2 regions of the Clostridium sediminicola genome follow, and region 1 is predicted to be linked to the other one. Evidence: riboswitches for the same ligand, from Rfam matches in the RefSeq annotation. Region 1 holds a riboswitch; the other holds the start of a gene.
The links. Region 1 has a riboswitch for thiamine pyrophosphate ahead of ACQ3F0_RS08710 (MTH1187 family thiamine-binding protein). Riboswitches for the same ligand answer to the same signal wherever they lie in the genome.
Positions count from the first base shown of each region.

Region 2: linked by a shared signal. The riboswitch ahead of ACQ3F0_RS00245 (energy-coupled thiamine transporter ThiT) and the one ahead of ACQ3F0_RS08710 (MTH1187 family thiamine-binding protein) in region 1 are both predicted to bind thiamine pyrophosphate.

Region 1 is NZ_BAABMF010000003.1:408,073-415,809, forward strand. It holds gene thiI (tRNA uracil 4-sulfurtransferase ThiI) at 1-781, opposite strand, end outside; gene ACQ3F0_RS08685 (cysteine desulfurase family protein) at 784-1,917, opposite strand; gene asnA (aspartate--ammonia ligase) at 2,151-3,161, opposite strand; gene ACQ3F0_RS08695 (ABC transporter ATP-binding protein) at 3,456-4,217, opposite strand; gene ACQ3F0_RS08700 (ABC transporter substrate-binding protein) at 4,230-5,240, opposite strand; gene ACQ3F0_RS08705 (ABC transporter permease) at 5,263-6,018, opposite strand; gene ACQ3F0_RS08710 (MTH1187 family thiamine-binding protein) at 5,990-6,280, opposite strand; TPP riboswitch at 6,333-6,439, opposite strand; gene ACQ3F0_RS08715 (DUF2726 domain-containing protein) at 6,510-7,178, opposite strand; gene ACQ3F0_RS08720 (DUF1292 domain-containing protein) at 7,383-7,730, opposite strand.
Region 2 is NZ_BAABMF010000001.1:45,320-53,056, reverse strand. It holds gene tenA (thiaminase II) at 1-583, opposite strand, end outside; gene ACQ3F0_RS00245 (energy-coupled thiamine transporter ThiT) at 593-1,192, opposite strand; TPP riboswitch at 1,271-1,382, opposite strand; gene ACQ3F0_RS00240 (cell wall hydrolase) at 1,734-2,492, shown strand; gene ACQ3F0_RS00235 (DUF5714 domain-containing protein) at 2,675-3,454, shown strand; gene ACQ3F0_RS00230 (L-lactate dehydrogenase) at 3,665-4,615, opposite strand; gene ACQ3F0_RS00225 (EAL domain-containing protein) at 4,701-6,791, opposite strand; gene ACQ3F0_RS00220 (DUF421 domain-containing protein) at 7,163-7,660, shown strand.

The DNA of each region.
Region 1 (7,737 bases):
ATCTTCTCATTATTATAGTAAGCTCATCTTCTCTACATTTATCTCTAATATCTAGTTGTATTTCAGTGAAAGGTATTACATATAGAGTTATTGTTCCTGTATAACTCTTGAGAATTCTAGCAAGTTCTTTAACTTTTTCTTTAGCTCTTTCACTTGTATATGGATGACTATGAAAGTATACACATTTTAACTCTACACCTCTTCTAGCCATTAAATATCCTGCAACTGGCGAATCAATTCCTCCTGAAAGCATAAGCATTGTACTTCCATTCATGCCATAAGGTAATCCTCCAATGGCTTTTATCCTTTCAGAATAAACATAAGCACTATTCCTTATTTCAATATTTACCCTGCATTGAGGATTATGAACATCAACTTTAATTTCATCCACATTTTCTAATACGTAGGCACCAATATCTCTACTTAACTCCATAGAATTCAATGGAAATGATTTATCTGCTCTTTTACCTTCAATTTTAAAAGTATTACACTTTCCTTCTTTCACTAATTTAACAGCAAGATTACCTATCAATTCCATATCCACATCTACCTGATATACTATACAAACCTCAGATACCCCAAATACTTTACTAACTCTATGAACTAACTCTTCAACATTCTCAGAATGTATAAACCACCTACCTCTATCTACAATAAATCCATATTCAATGCCTTTTAGTACAGCTTTAATGTTATTCTTTAATTTTTTTTCAAATTTATTTCTATTTAAACCTTTAAGAAAGATTTCTGATGCCATCTTTACTAATAACAATTTTCTCATCTTTACACTCTCCTTAAAAATTTCAAGCTATTATTTAAAATATCATATAAATAATCAACTTCTTCAATGGTATTTTTACTATTAAAACTAAACCTTATAGTACCTTCAATTTCTTTTCTTCCTATACCTATTCCTTTTAGCACGTGACTACCTTTAGTATTTTTTGAAGAACAAGCTGAGCCTGTTGATACAAAAATATTTTTTTCTTCCAATAAATGCAATAACACTTCCCCTCTTATTCCTTTAAACGATACACTTAATATATAGGGAGAAAAATTATCTGTTAATTTACTATTGATTTTTATGTCTTCTATACTAGACAGTTTTTCAATAAAATATGATTTAAGATTAAGTACTTTTTGATAATTGCTTTCTAAATCCTTATATATCATTTCTGTAGCCTTTGCAAATCCAGCAATTCCAGGAAGATTTTCCGTACCCGCCCTAAAGTTTCTTTCTTGTCCTCCTCCTAATATAATAGACTTTGGTATGAGCCCTTTTTTTATATATGCAATTCCTACACCTCTTGGTCCATGAATTTTGTGTCCACTTGCAGAAAGCAAATCTATTTTAGATTTTTTAACATCTATTGTATATTTACCAAAGCTCTGAACCGCATCAACATGAAATTTTGCTCTTCTACTTTTTTTCTTTAAAATGTTCCCAATAGTCTCAATATCTTGAACAGAACCTATTTCATTATTTACGTGCATTATGCTCAGCAATGTTGTTTTATCTGTGATACTTTCTTCTAAGGTTTTTAAATCTATTTGTCCATTCCTATCCACCTTAATATATGTAACACTACAATTATTTTTTTCTAATTCTTTAAAAGTATTCAATACACTAGGATGTTCAATATCATTTGTAATTATATGTCCATTATTTCCAACAAATCCTTTTATTAAAAGATTATTTGACTCAGTTCCACCAGATGTGAAAATAATTTCATCTTTACTACAATTTAGAACTTTTGAAACTTCTATTCTACTTTGTTCCATTTTTTGTTCAGCAATAATTCCAAGCTTATGAGCGGAAGATGGATTACCATAATAATTCCTCATAACATCGGCTACCTCGTTGATTACTTCATCATATGGTTTCGTTGTTGCTGCATTATCAAAGTAAACTTCCATAAAAGCACACCCTTTCTACTACTATTTATTGTTTCCATTATTCTGTACATTAAAACACTATTTATATTAATTACCCTTGAAATATGCTTATAAATATTTTATTATGCAATATTTACTTTTACTATACATTTACTAGGTTTTAATTCAGAGCGGTTAGTAGTTTTGATTATATAATAAAATGGAATAAAATAAACGGCACATTAATGCGCCGTTTATTTTATTCCATATTGAAATTATAATAATAATATATTTTTTTCTTTACATTCCGCAATTACTTTATCTGACCATACAGAAGCTTGAACTTCTCCAACATGAGCCTTTCTTAAAAAGAACATACATATTCTTGATTGGCCAATACCTCCACCAATAGTATAAGGTAATTCACCATTTAATAACATTCTATGAAAATCTAAACTTTCTCTATCACTACAACCGCTTATTTCAAGTTGATTTCTTAAAGCCTTTTCATCAACTCTTATTCCCATAGATGATAATTCAAGTGCACAGTTTAATATCGGATACCAGAATAATATATCCCCATTTAAATTCCAATCATCATAATCTGGTGATCTACCATCATGTTTAGAACCAGAGTTTAGTGTTCCTCCGATTTGCATAACAAAAACTGCACCTTTTTCCTTAGTAATTTCATTTTCTCTTTCTTTTGGACTTAATTCAGGATATTTATCTTCAAGTTCTTGTGATGTTACAAAAGTAATATTTTCAGGTAAAAACTTTTCAATTTCAGGATATAAACTATTAACATAGTTTTCTGTTTCTTTAAATACACTATAAATTTTATTTACAGTATTCTTCAAAAATTCTAAATCTCTATCTTTTTTGTTAATCACTTTTTCCCAATCCCATTGGTCAACATAAATAGAATGTAAATTGTCTAATTCTTCATCTCTTCTTATAGCATTCATATCAGTATATAAACCTTCTCCAACATTGAATCCATATCTATATAAAGCCATTCTTTTCCACTTAGCTAGTGATTGTACAATTTCTAAATCTGAATCTTTAACATCAAGGGCATCGAAACTTACTGGTCTTTCAATTCCGTTTAAATTATCATTTATCCCAGTATTCCTTCTAACAAATAATGGTGCCGAAATTCTCATTAAGTTTAATGCTTCAGATAAACTTTTTTCAAAATAATCTTTAGTTTTTTTTATACCTATTTCAGTTTCTCTTAAATTTAAAACAGGATTGTAATCCCCTAATTGTATTTTATTTTCCATGCTTTCTTTACTAAGGATATAGTTAAAATTACTAACCTTAATAAAGATTCACCCCCTTTAGTTCTAATTTAGCAATAATATTCTTATTTCTTAATCAATTATAACATATATGTCAACATTTTTTGATAATTTTATAACTTAATTTTTATTTTTTTTATTATTTTATAATTGTATGGTTAAACCACAAAAGTAAGTTGAACTAAAATCGACTACAGTATCATTTTTTTATTTTAATGCTACTAAACGTAAAAAAAATACCGATAAAGTTAAAATTAACTTCATCGGTATGTAAATTTATATTTCTCCAAGAGCATTCATCAATATTTTTTTATACTTTAAAAATTCTGGAGTCACTACAATGTCTTTTTCCCTAGGTCTAGAAAATTCAATATTTAATTCTTCTATTATTTGTGCAGGTCTTTCGCTCAAGACGTAAATTCTATCTGATAAATATATAGCTTCTTCAATATCATGAGTAATAAACATTACTGTTCTTTTAAACTGATTCCATATATCCAAAAGCCATTCTTGCATTTTAGATCGGTTTATTGCATCTAATGCTCCAAAAGGCTCATCCAGTAGCATTATCTCACTATCTATCAATACTGTCCGTAGAAGCGCTGCTCTCTGCCTCATTCCTCCTGATAATTCCTTTGGATACGCATTTTCAAATCCCTCAAGTCCAAATATGGGCAACAACTCTTTAACTTTATTTGAAGCTTCTTTTTTACTATATCCTTGTAATTCAAGGGGTAGCCTTACATTTCCTATTAAAGTACGCCAAGGCATTAAAAGATCCTTTTGATGCATATAACTCATTTTCTTCTTTATTTTTTGTAACGGCTCTCCACCAATTTCTACTCTTCCTTTATATTCTTGCTGTAATCCCGTCAATATATGAAAGATTGTGCTCTTTCCACATCCACTTGGACCTATAATTGAAATAAATTCACCTTCATCTACAAATAAATTAATCTCCTTTAACACACTCAGCTTATCATTATTAGAAATAAAATCTTTATGTAGATTCTTCAAAAGGATTTTAGGTTTATCCATTTAAAATACTCCTTATTTTTTAGGCAAAAACTTATTAGTAAATGCTTTTTCTGTATCAATTTTTTCAGAAATTAATTCATTATCAAAAAGCCAGTTTGTATAGTTATCCCAAACTTCTTTCTTTTGCACTCCCCATTGTGCAGCATCATCTTTATATTTTTTGCTTAAAAATTCTTGGCTTGCAATTACTAAATCTTTATCTAATTCAGGTGCATTAGCGATTAAAATAGTAGCAGCTTCACTAGGATTTTGTATTGCTTCTTCATAACCTTTCGCAGTAGCAGCCATAAAGTTTTCAACTAATTCTTCATTATTATTTATATTTGATTCATTAGTAATAATTACTGGAGTATAGTAATCTAGTGCAGCTTCTTCCTTACCTAAATCAACATAATTTAATTCTATGCCTTTTAATTTAGCTTCAACCCCAGTCCATCCTTCAAAAATCCATGCAAAATCTATATCATTTTCGCTAGAAGCAAAGAAGTCTGTTGCTCCACTAGTTAAAATCTCTACTTTATCAACATCAGCTTCATGCTTTTCCATCAAAGCCTTTAATGTTGCTTGTTCTATTGGTGAACCCCATCCGCCATATTTCTTTCCTTCAAAATCTGCTGGAGTTTCTATCCCTTTATCTTTAATAGAAGCAAAGCCAGAAGTATTATGCTGGATAACAGCTGCAATAGAAACCACTGGTACACCTTCCAATCTAGCCAATGTTACTGCTTCCTGATAACTAATTCCAAATTGTGCAGTATCTGCTGCAACTAATTGCTCTGCTGTTCCACTTGATGGCTGAACAATTTCAACCTCTAATCCCACTTCTTTATAATACCCTTTATCCTTAGCTACATATAGTCCAGTATGATTTGTATTTGGTGTCCAATCTAAAGTAACAGTTATTTTTTGTAATTCTTTTTCTTTTTCTACAGTTTCAGGTTCATTATTATTAGCAGCACATCCTGCTAATACCATTGTAGATAACAATACAGTTGTTACTAAATAACTTATTTTTTTTAACATTTTTTTCTCTCCTCTGTTTATCTTACCTATTCCAAGGCATTATTATTTTTTCTAAAAGTTCTATTAACTTAAAAAAGATTATGCTAATGAAAACAACTATTACTATGTCTGCAAATAAAGCTTCGGTTTTAAAAGAACTCATAGCACGTGTCATATAAACCCCTAAACCGCTTTTAGCTCCTATCCATTCTCCAATTACGGCTCCCATAATACTGTATGTAGCTGCAATTTTAAGCCCTGAAAAAAAAGATGGTAAGGTAGCTGGCAATTGTACTTTTGTGAAAATATCCCACTCACTAGCCTTCATTACTTTCATTATATTTACCATGTCTTTATCAACTCTTTCCAATCCCTCAGTAACGCTGATAACTATTGGAAAGAAGCATACTAACATAACAATTACTATTTTAGGAAGAATATCAAATCCTAACCAAATCATAAATAATGGTGCTAATGCAATAATAGGTACAGTTTGTGAAATAATAAAAATTGGATATAAAATTCTTTTTAATAATTTGAACTTGTTAATTAAAGCTGCTAATACAACAGCAAAAATAGTCGCCATTATAAACCCCATTGATGCTTCAATCAGCGTAGTCTTAGCATGCATTAATAATACAGTTTTTGTTTCTATTAGTGAATTTATTATTATCGTTGGAGCTGGAAGTATATACTTAGGTACCTCAAATTTATTAATAATTACTTCCCATAAAACAATAAGAAATATAATGAAAAGACTAGGTAAAACTTTACTTTCTGTATTTTCCAACCTTCTCATTCATAGTCACACCCTCAGGTTTATAGTCAATTTTCACCATGGAAACCACTCTACTAGCGCCTTCATTGACACATATACTTTGAGCTTCTTTTACAATATTCAACAATTCATCTAACTCGCCTTCCATAGTTGTTTCCATTGGTCCTACTTCATATTTTACCCCACTTTTTTGTATCAATTCTATTACCTTGTCTACTACTGGGTAAATTCTTTCTTCTGGAACAACAGGTAATATTTGTAGACTTACATTTACAACTGACATATTAAATCCTCCCTTTTCTAAAACAAAAAAACTGCTACCTTGAATAGGCACCAGTATACTACTAACTTTTTCCTACGCTGGCATTATCCAGATCAGGTTCATGGTCGGAATTTTCGTATCCCCTCTCAGCCAAAAACATTAGCTCCCAGATTATTATTTTTTCAATTGTTATTATATACTCTTTTTTGTAATTAATCAAGATTGTACTTACAAAAATTTAACTTTTTCATCATAAAACACTCAATTTATAGGTTCTTTTTAAAACTTCCTTGCACTTTGGATAATTAGAACATAAATAAAATTCTTTTCCTTTATTACGCCCTCTTCTTGTTTTTCTAAGTATCATCTCAGCTCCACAAACAGGACATAATAGTTTAACATTTTTATTTCGCTTTATATTGGATTGATTTTTGTCCATTTTTATCAATGAATCAGTTTCAATGGTGGCAACTACACAATCGATACTTCTTTCACTTTGAACAAATATCAAATCTAATTTTTCTTTTATCTCTTGTATTTCATACTTTTCCTTTTTCTTAAATCTTAATAAAGGCAAATTGGCCTCATTAAAAAGTGTATTTAGTATGCGATCTCTTTCTATTCTATTCATACGGTTATACGATTCCTCTTCTAATTCTATTCCCAAAATAGGTATTAAATTATTAGAGCTACATATTAAAAAGTCTATAGGATTCATAGTTATCTTGTTTATATTTTTATAATTACCTTTTTTTTCTTCAAATATTTCCATAAAAATTTCATTAATTGCCACTTTAGGGCATATCATAGTATCGTCCTGGATAACTTTTCTTAAACTACTGTAAAAGGCTAATTCTGTTTGAGATAATAACTGTTTTTTAGAAACATACATGTGCTTTTTATTGTTTATAAACATCATATCTATTCTCCTTTTTTATTATCAAAAAACTTTAATACATTATCAAACTTCAGTTAATATTATACCATATTTTTCTATATATTGGTATATTTTATATTTCGTGCTTCTGCTTACTATTAAATAAACTAATAAAAGACTGAAAATAGATTTTATAATTACAAATCTATTTCCAGTCCTTTTTAATTAGATATTCTAAATTTAATGTTATTTTTCTTTATTTGCTTCTTCAAACATTTCTTCATCCGCTTCTTCATCTACCATATCCCAAAAAGCATCACTAACTTTTTCAAATTCAGCATCATCTTCGATATTATTTAAAGCTACTTCTTCTCCATTTTCTTCATATCGGTATAATAAAACATCTTCTTCTTCCATAGGAAGCAATGCTATATATTCTCTCTCATCACAAGGGAAAATACCTACTACATTACATTTTAATTCTTTGTCATCGTCTAAAATTAAAGTCATTATTGACATGTCTTCACTTTCATGATTACAGTTACAGTCATGATCATGATTATGTTCGTTACAATTACAATTATGTTTATCCATTTTTAGT
Region 2 (7,737 bases), on a different contig from region 1:
CTTCTTTATCAATTCCAATGCAAATTCTATCTAATAACTTACATGATTCTACACTAAACTCTTCAAATTCTTTTCCTGCATAAGCTTCAATCCATGGACCATAATAATTATTTGATAAACTATCACCACATTCTTGTTTTAATGTTTTCCCAATATATTCATATGTTAAAGTACATGGCAGCGCAGACATAAATATTTCTTTTATATCCCCACCCTCCGCAAAGCTTAGCATATAATCTAAATATTCTCTATTGGCAGGTTTTACTACCATATCATCAACTTTGTATACATCAAGATCATAATCGTGAAGATATTTTATATGCATATTGGTTTCATCAGACATTACTACTCCTATACACGTATGTAAAAATTGTAAGTCTTCTACCCTATTAACTAACAAGAATGCATGTGCATAAACTTTTGCATAGTCCTTAAGGTATAAAGAATCTTGGATCAAATAGTTTCTATACTTACCTCTGTCCAATGTTCCGTCCTTTAATCCTCTAATAAAAGGATGTTTCATATAATCCTCATAGAACTTTAAAACTCTTTCATCTTCTACTAGTCGTTTTGAAAAACTCATACTCTCACCTCAATTTCTTAGTTGTAACACTTTTAAATTTGTTAAAGGTATTATTGCTAGTACAACAACACATAGTATTGCTTCTACACCAGACCCTAATACATTATAGATAATAGAATAAGGCCATACATTCATACCTTCCGGCGCAAATTCTCCAAAGAAAATAACCCCTGATAATATACTAAAAAATATTGATATTGCGGATGCAGTAAGTGCTCCAGCCACTAACTCTGATTTCTTAAAAACTCCAAACATTGGTGTAAAAGCAATGGCCATCATTGAGCCATAATAATCTAATGGTATTTGAAGTGGGTAATATGGTGGCTGAATAATTATTTTTAAACTAGCAACAATTATTGCGCAAATTATTGCTTCTTCAGTGCTAAAAACTACAGCAAGAATCATTATTGGAAGCATAGATAATAAACTACACCCTCCACCTTGTGGAAATGGTACTAGTTTTATCATATAAAGAACTATGGTTATGGCTGCCACAAGACCAATTCTTGAAATCACTCTTGCCTCAAATTTAAATCCTCTCAATCTTTTGATACTTACTACTAATATTGCCAGTGTGAAAATAATTGCTAAAATAATCGCTATGTTCATTTTTGTTCCCCCTTGTAATATTTTGATATTCTAAAAACTACATAAAAAAAACGTGTTACCCAATTAGGCAACACGCTAAAATACGCTAAAACATATTCCTACGCTGGCATTATCCAGATCAGGTTTGAGGGTATTCATCGCATTAGATATCATCTCAGCCTGATTGCACAAGCTCCCCTGAATATTAAATTATAACTAAATTATAGAATTTTCCACAAAAATAGTCAAGCCCCTTTACAAAATATTTATTTCTGAAGCAATACAAACCATAATACTGTCCACTAGTTCTTTAGTACTCCTATCTACACCTCGTTCATAAAAAATTAATATTATATATTATTTATACTATATAATTCACATAACTCTTTATATTGCTACAACTACAAACAACTTCCATTGATTAAGAAATTTTTTTATTATAAAATGACTTTGACGTCGATTATTCCCGTAGATTGCCGGGACCCCTCATTTTTTCTATGATAGTTTACTACTTACTATCTATTTATGATTAAATATTTTACCAAACCTTAGGAGGATACAAATGATAAAATTTAAAAGTTTGAAAACTATTCTTTTAGCCAGTGCTTTAACAGTAGGCATTTCTTTTTTCTCAACAAATGATGTTTTCGCAGCAACTTATAAAATTCAACCTGGAGATTCATTATATAAAATTGGTGTTCTATTTAATACTTCTTCAACTATTTTGATGAATGATAACGGTTTAAAAAGTACAAGTATTTATCCTGGACAAGCTATCTATGTATCATGTGAAACTCATAAAGTACAAAGTGGCGATTCTCTTTACTTAATTTCAAAAAAATATGGAGTATCTATTAATAATCTAAGAAAAGCAAATAATATTTGGAATAACTATATTTATCCAGGGCAAACATTAAATATACCAGGCGTAAAACCACCTTCAGGAGTAATCAATTATTCTCAAAGTGATGTAGACTTACTGGCTAGATTAATAACTGCTGAAGCAGAAGGAGAACCATATGCCGGTAAAGTAGCTGTTGGTGCAGTAGTTATAAATCGAGTTCAAAGTGGTAGCTTTCCAAATTCAATAAGTTCTGTTATTTACCAAACAATAAATGGGTATTACCAATTTACACCTGTCCTTAATGGTCATATTTATAAACCTGCAACTGCAGACTCTGTAAAAGCTGCCTATGAAGCACTTAATGGACAAGACCCTACAAACGGTGCATTATTCTTTTATGATTCAACTGTTACAAATCAATGGCTTTTATCAAAACCTGTTGCTGTTTCTATAGAAAACTTAACATTCGCGTATTAATAAATGGTTGGATTTGAAACGATGATTCAATTATAATAAAGAAAAGATATGAAATAAACTACGAACTAAAACAGTGACAAGTGACAAGTTAAGGTATCCTCAACTTGTCACTTATCACTTATAACTTATCACTATAAATTGCGAAGCGCTTTTCTTCGCAATTTATTTAAGGGAGGAAAATCATGAATGATGATAAACTAAAGCATACTCAATCTTGTTGAGGTCCTAATGAAGAAGGTATAGGTGAATACCTTGGACAGAGTAAAGAAAATTGTTTGATTTGTAATAATAAACTTGAGTATTTGGATATTGGAAAAGAGTTTCTATGTATAAGATGTGGTAAAAAAGAAATAGGATATGTTTATTGTTCTAATAACCATTATATTTGTGATGATTGTCATGGTAAGGATTCATTCGATTTGATTCAAAAATTATCTCTTTCTTCAAAAGAATCTAACCCTTTAATTATTGCAGAAAAAATATTAGAGATATCTTCTATCCCTATGTTAGGCTGTGAACATGCATGGATTACTGCTGGTTCTTTTTTAACAGCTATAAGAAATCATGGAGAAATTAAAATTACAGATAATGAAATTAGAGAAGCATTAAATCGTACAAAAAAACAAGCCATAGGTGCCTATTGTGGTTTAACAGGAATTTGTGGAATAGCACCAGCTATAGGAGCTTGTTTTAGTGTTATACTAGGAGCAGCATGCCCTAAAAACAAAGAAACTGCTACTACTATGCATGTCGTTTCTCATATAATTGATGCTATAGCTAATGAAACAGGTCCTTGTTGTTGTAAAAATTTTATGCGCACATCTTTAATTGAGAGTTGTTATCTTGCAGAAAAACATTTAAATATAAAACTTCCACATGAAATACATATTGTTTGCAAAGATAATCACCGGCATCCTCATGGCTGTAGAGAAACTAAGTGCAGTTACTTTAGAGGAAAGTAATTATAAATTGCGAAGCGCTTTTCTTCGCAATTTATAGTTGACAGTCTACAGTAAAGGTTGATTTTCTTACAGAAAATCTTTAATGATTTAAGCTTTCGTTAGCTTCACTAACTGGAATAAGGTGCTTTTACTATCGCAAAAGGAAAGAAATATTAATATCAACACTGGTAAAACATTGCTAGAAGCTAAAATAGATTCTCTACGCAGTAACTATTCAAAATCTAGCTTTAAAAGAGTCTTCTTCAAAGTTTCAGCTGATTTTCGCAATTTTTCTAGCTCTTCTTCATTTAAAGGCACTTCTAATAGTTTTTTTACTCCTGATGAGCCAACTATTGCTGGAGCTCCAAGATAAATACCATCAATACCATATTCCCCTTCTATTATAGTGGATACGGTTAGAATTGAATTTTCATCTCTTATTATTGCCTCAACAATTCTTTTAACTGCTAAAGACACCGCATAATAAGTGGCACCTTTTCTGTTTATCACTTCATAACCTGCATTTTTAACATCTTGATGTATATTGTATTTGGATAAACCATCGCATTGCCTGCAAACATTCTTACAATACTCATTTATATTCATACCTGCCACAGTAGTTAAACTCCATGTTGCTATTTCAGAATCACCATGCTCTCCCATAATATACGAATGTACATTCCTTGCATCAATATTTAGTTTTTTGCTAAGAAGGTATTTAAATCGCGAAGTATCTAATACAGTACCTGAACCAATTACTCTTTCTTTTGGAAATCCAGACAACTTATATGTTATGTAACTTAGTATATCTACAGGGTTTGACACCACTAACAAAATTGAATTTGGAGAATACTCTGCAACCTTTGGAATAATATCTTTAAATATTTTATAGTTTTTATGTATTAAATCTAATCTTGTTTCTCCTTGTTCTTGGGGAGCACCTGAAGTGATAATGACTATATCCGAATCTAAAGTATCTTGATAATCTCCTGCAATTATATCAACAGGCTTAACAAATGAAGCTCCATGTGACAAGTCTAAAACCTCTCCAACAGATTTTTCTTTATTTATATCTACCATAACTATATCTGAAGCTAACCCTGCATTCATAAGAGTAAACGCAGTAGTAGACCCTACAAATCCAGCACCTATAATAGATATTTTTACTGGTGAACTTTTCATAATCCCTCTCCTCTTACGCAATATATAATAATTTATTATCTAAAGATATTATTTACTATTATAATAAAATTATATACTGGTTAAACTACTTTTCTATAAACTCAGAGGGTTTCCCTAAATAAAAGCCTTGTCCATAATCTACATCAATACTTTTCAATGTTGTTAGAATTTCTTCATTTTCAATAAATTCTGCTACTGTTGTTTTATCATATCCTTTTGCCATAGAAACAATAGATTTAGCTAGATATAGATTTTTTTCATTGGCATTTATATCTTTAATAAACGAACCATCAATTTTTATATTTTGGCATGGTATTTTTTTTAGATAACCAATAGTTGAATAAGCAACACCAAAATCATCTATTGAGAAAGTATACCCTTTATCTATATATTTACTGATAGTTTGTGTTAATAGATTTAAGTTTTGAACATTTTCTGTTTCAGTTATTTCAAATTCAATATTCTTATGATTTATGTTGTATTTATCAACTATATTACTTGCTTGCATTAAGTGAGTACTATCATTTAGGCATTTACCTGAAATATTAAAAGAAAAAATCAACTTATCTTCTATATCAATTTCATTTTTATACTTTAATGCTTTCTCTAATATAATAAGATCCATTTCTTCTATAAGGTTATATTTCTCACCTATTAAAATATATGGATAAGGCAATAAATAATGTTCGTTGCACTTTAATCTCATTAAAACCTCGTATTTAGCAATTTTATTCTTTTTGATATCATATATTGGTTGATAAAAAGGAATAATATTTTTATTTTTTATTACTCTTCTTAAAGTCTTTAATTTTTTATTGTCATTTTCAGCTTCTTCAATTAATTCTCTTAAACTTAAATTAATTAATCCAGTTGTATTATGTTGTTTTTTCCTAATAGAACTTTCAGCTATTCTAATATTTTTTTCAAGATTTTTTATTTCATATCCTTGGAAATCTACATATACATATAAAGAATCCAATGATAAGCTCTCATCACTTGCTTTAATCTCTATAAAAGAAATTTCATTTAAAATTCTTTCCATAATTCTTGTTAAATCTTTATTATCTTTATAAGTATAAAATGATAAGATAAAAATATCTTCATATCCTATAGATATTTTAGCTTGCTTGCCGATTATGGTCTTAAGTATTTTTGAGTAATCTTGTAATATTTTATCTATAGTTTCATTATCTAATTCAGACTTTAGTATATCTAAGTTGCTTATACTAATAAATAATAGTTTTAGGTTTTTCGGTGTTTTATATTTGTTTTTTAAATATCTTAAAAATTGATTTTGTTTCATTAGCCAAGTAGTATTATCATATTTTTGCAGTATATCAAAATACATATGGAAAAATGATACAAAAACCAAAATGCTTAATATTCCTATTATTATTAAGATGAACATATATTGTTTTAAACTTTTTTCTATCATTGATTTCTTTGCTATACAAAATACTTTCCACCCTAGTAGATTGCTTGTACTATAGTAGCTATCAACATGTTCATTTGAAGTACTAATAAACTCAATATTTTGGGATAGTTGTTCCAATATAAAGTTCCAAGAAATGCTATCATTTATATATTTTTTTGTTGGACTATTGTCATCAAAATTTGCAGAAAATGATTTACCAACAGAAGCTTTATTATGATTTATTATTATATTTCCTTCAGTAGAAATAACATTAATACAAAAAGTATCTTCTTTAGTAAGATTAAAATAATAATCACTTAGATTCTCTAACATTATGTCACCACTAATAACTCCTAGAACTTTATCATTTTTTCTTAGAGCATAACTAATTGATATACAAGGTTTAGAAGTATTTATATCCTCATAGACATCTGAAATTATAGGATAAGACAAAATAATTGAACTTTTATACCAATCTCTTTTCCTTAAATCCGTACTCATTTGAGATAACTTATTTTTTCCTGTACTAGTAATTAAATTACCAGTTTTGTTGCTAACGTAGTATAAAGAATTAATAATGTTATTAGAGTAACTAACTTTCCCTAAAACAGATAAAAAATCTACATTTTTGATTTCTCCACTTTCTTCGTCAATTGATTCTTTTAATAAATCTCCAATAGCCCCAATATAATTAGCATTAGTAGTAAACTCTTTTTCAAAAAAATCTGTGTAATAGCTGGATTTAATTTTTAAGTTTTCCAAAGTTTCCTTGTATAAATTGCTTTTATAATTTTGATAAATAATCGCTAAAGATAGGGTAATAATAACAAAAATCATTATTGTAGATAAATAATATATTTTATTAACCTTAATATTTTGCTTTTTATTATTCTTGATATCAATCACCCTCTGTCATTATTTTGTAAATATTATGTATTAATGTATTGATTCTCAAATCTTTCACTATAATTCTAGATTATCTCAACCTTAAATAATTGTCAATATTTAATATTTTTCATCATATTTATACTATTTTCTTGGAATGTTTTTCTATTGATAGGAAATACTATTTAAATATAATGGTGTTAATAGTTTACTAGTTCTTTAATTTACATAAAGTATAGGAGAAGAAAATGAAAATTGTTTTAAAGTCTTTGTTAATGATTATTAGCGGAATTATACTGCTTCGTTTGTCTGGCAGAAAATCCATTTCTCAGTTATCTGTTGTTGAAGCTGTTGTAATGATTTCTTTAGGAGACATTATTATAGATCCTCTTTTAGATGAGAATATACCAAACACTTTATTATCTGCATTAACATTTATTTGTATTGTAGTTGCTTTTGAAATATTAGTTTATAGATTTAAATTATTTGAAAAAATATTTATTGGTAAACCAATAATAGTTATAAAAGATGGCAAAATAGTTTATGAAAATTTAAAAAAATTAAGAATTACTGAAAATGAGCTTTATACTAGATTAAGGCAGAATGGAATGTCTACCACAAAAGATATAAAACTAGGAGTTATTGAAGTGAACGGTCAACTAGGTTATGAGTTAACAAATGATGCTCAACCAATAACTAAAAAAGACTTGCAATCTTTTTATGATAAAATAAAGAAACATCAATAAAATTTCTAGGAAAAAAATAATTTTAACAACGTATACAAGTATATATATAATTAGAGATAAGTGAGAAGGTCTCTTTT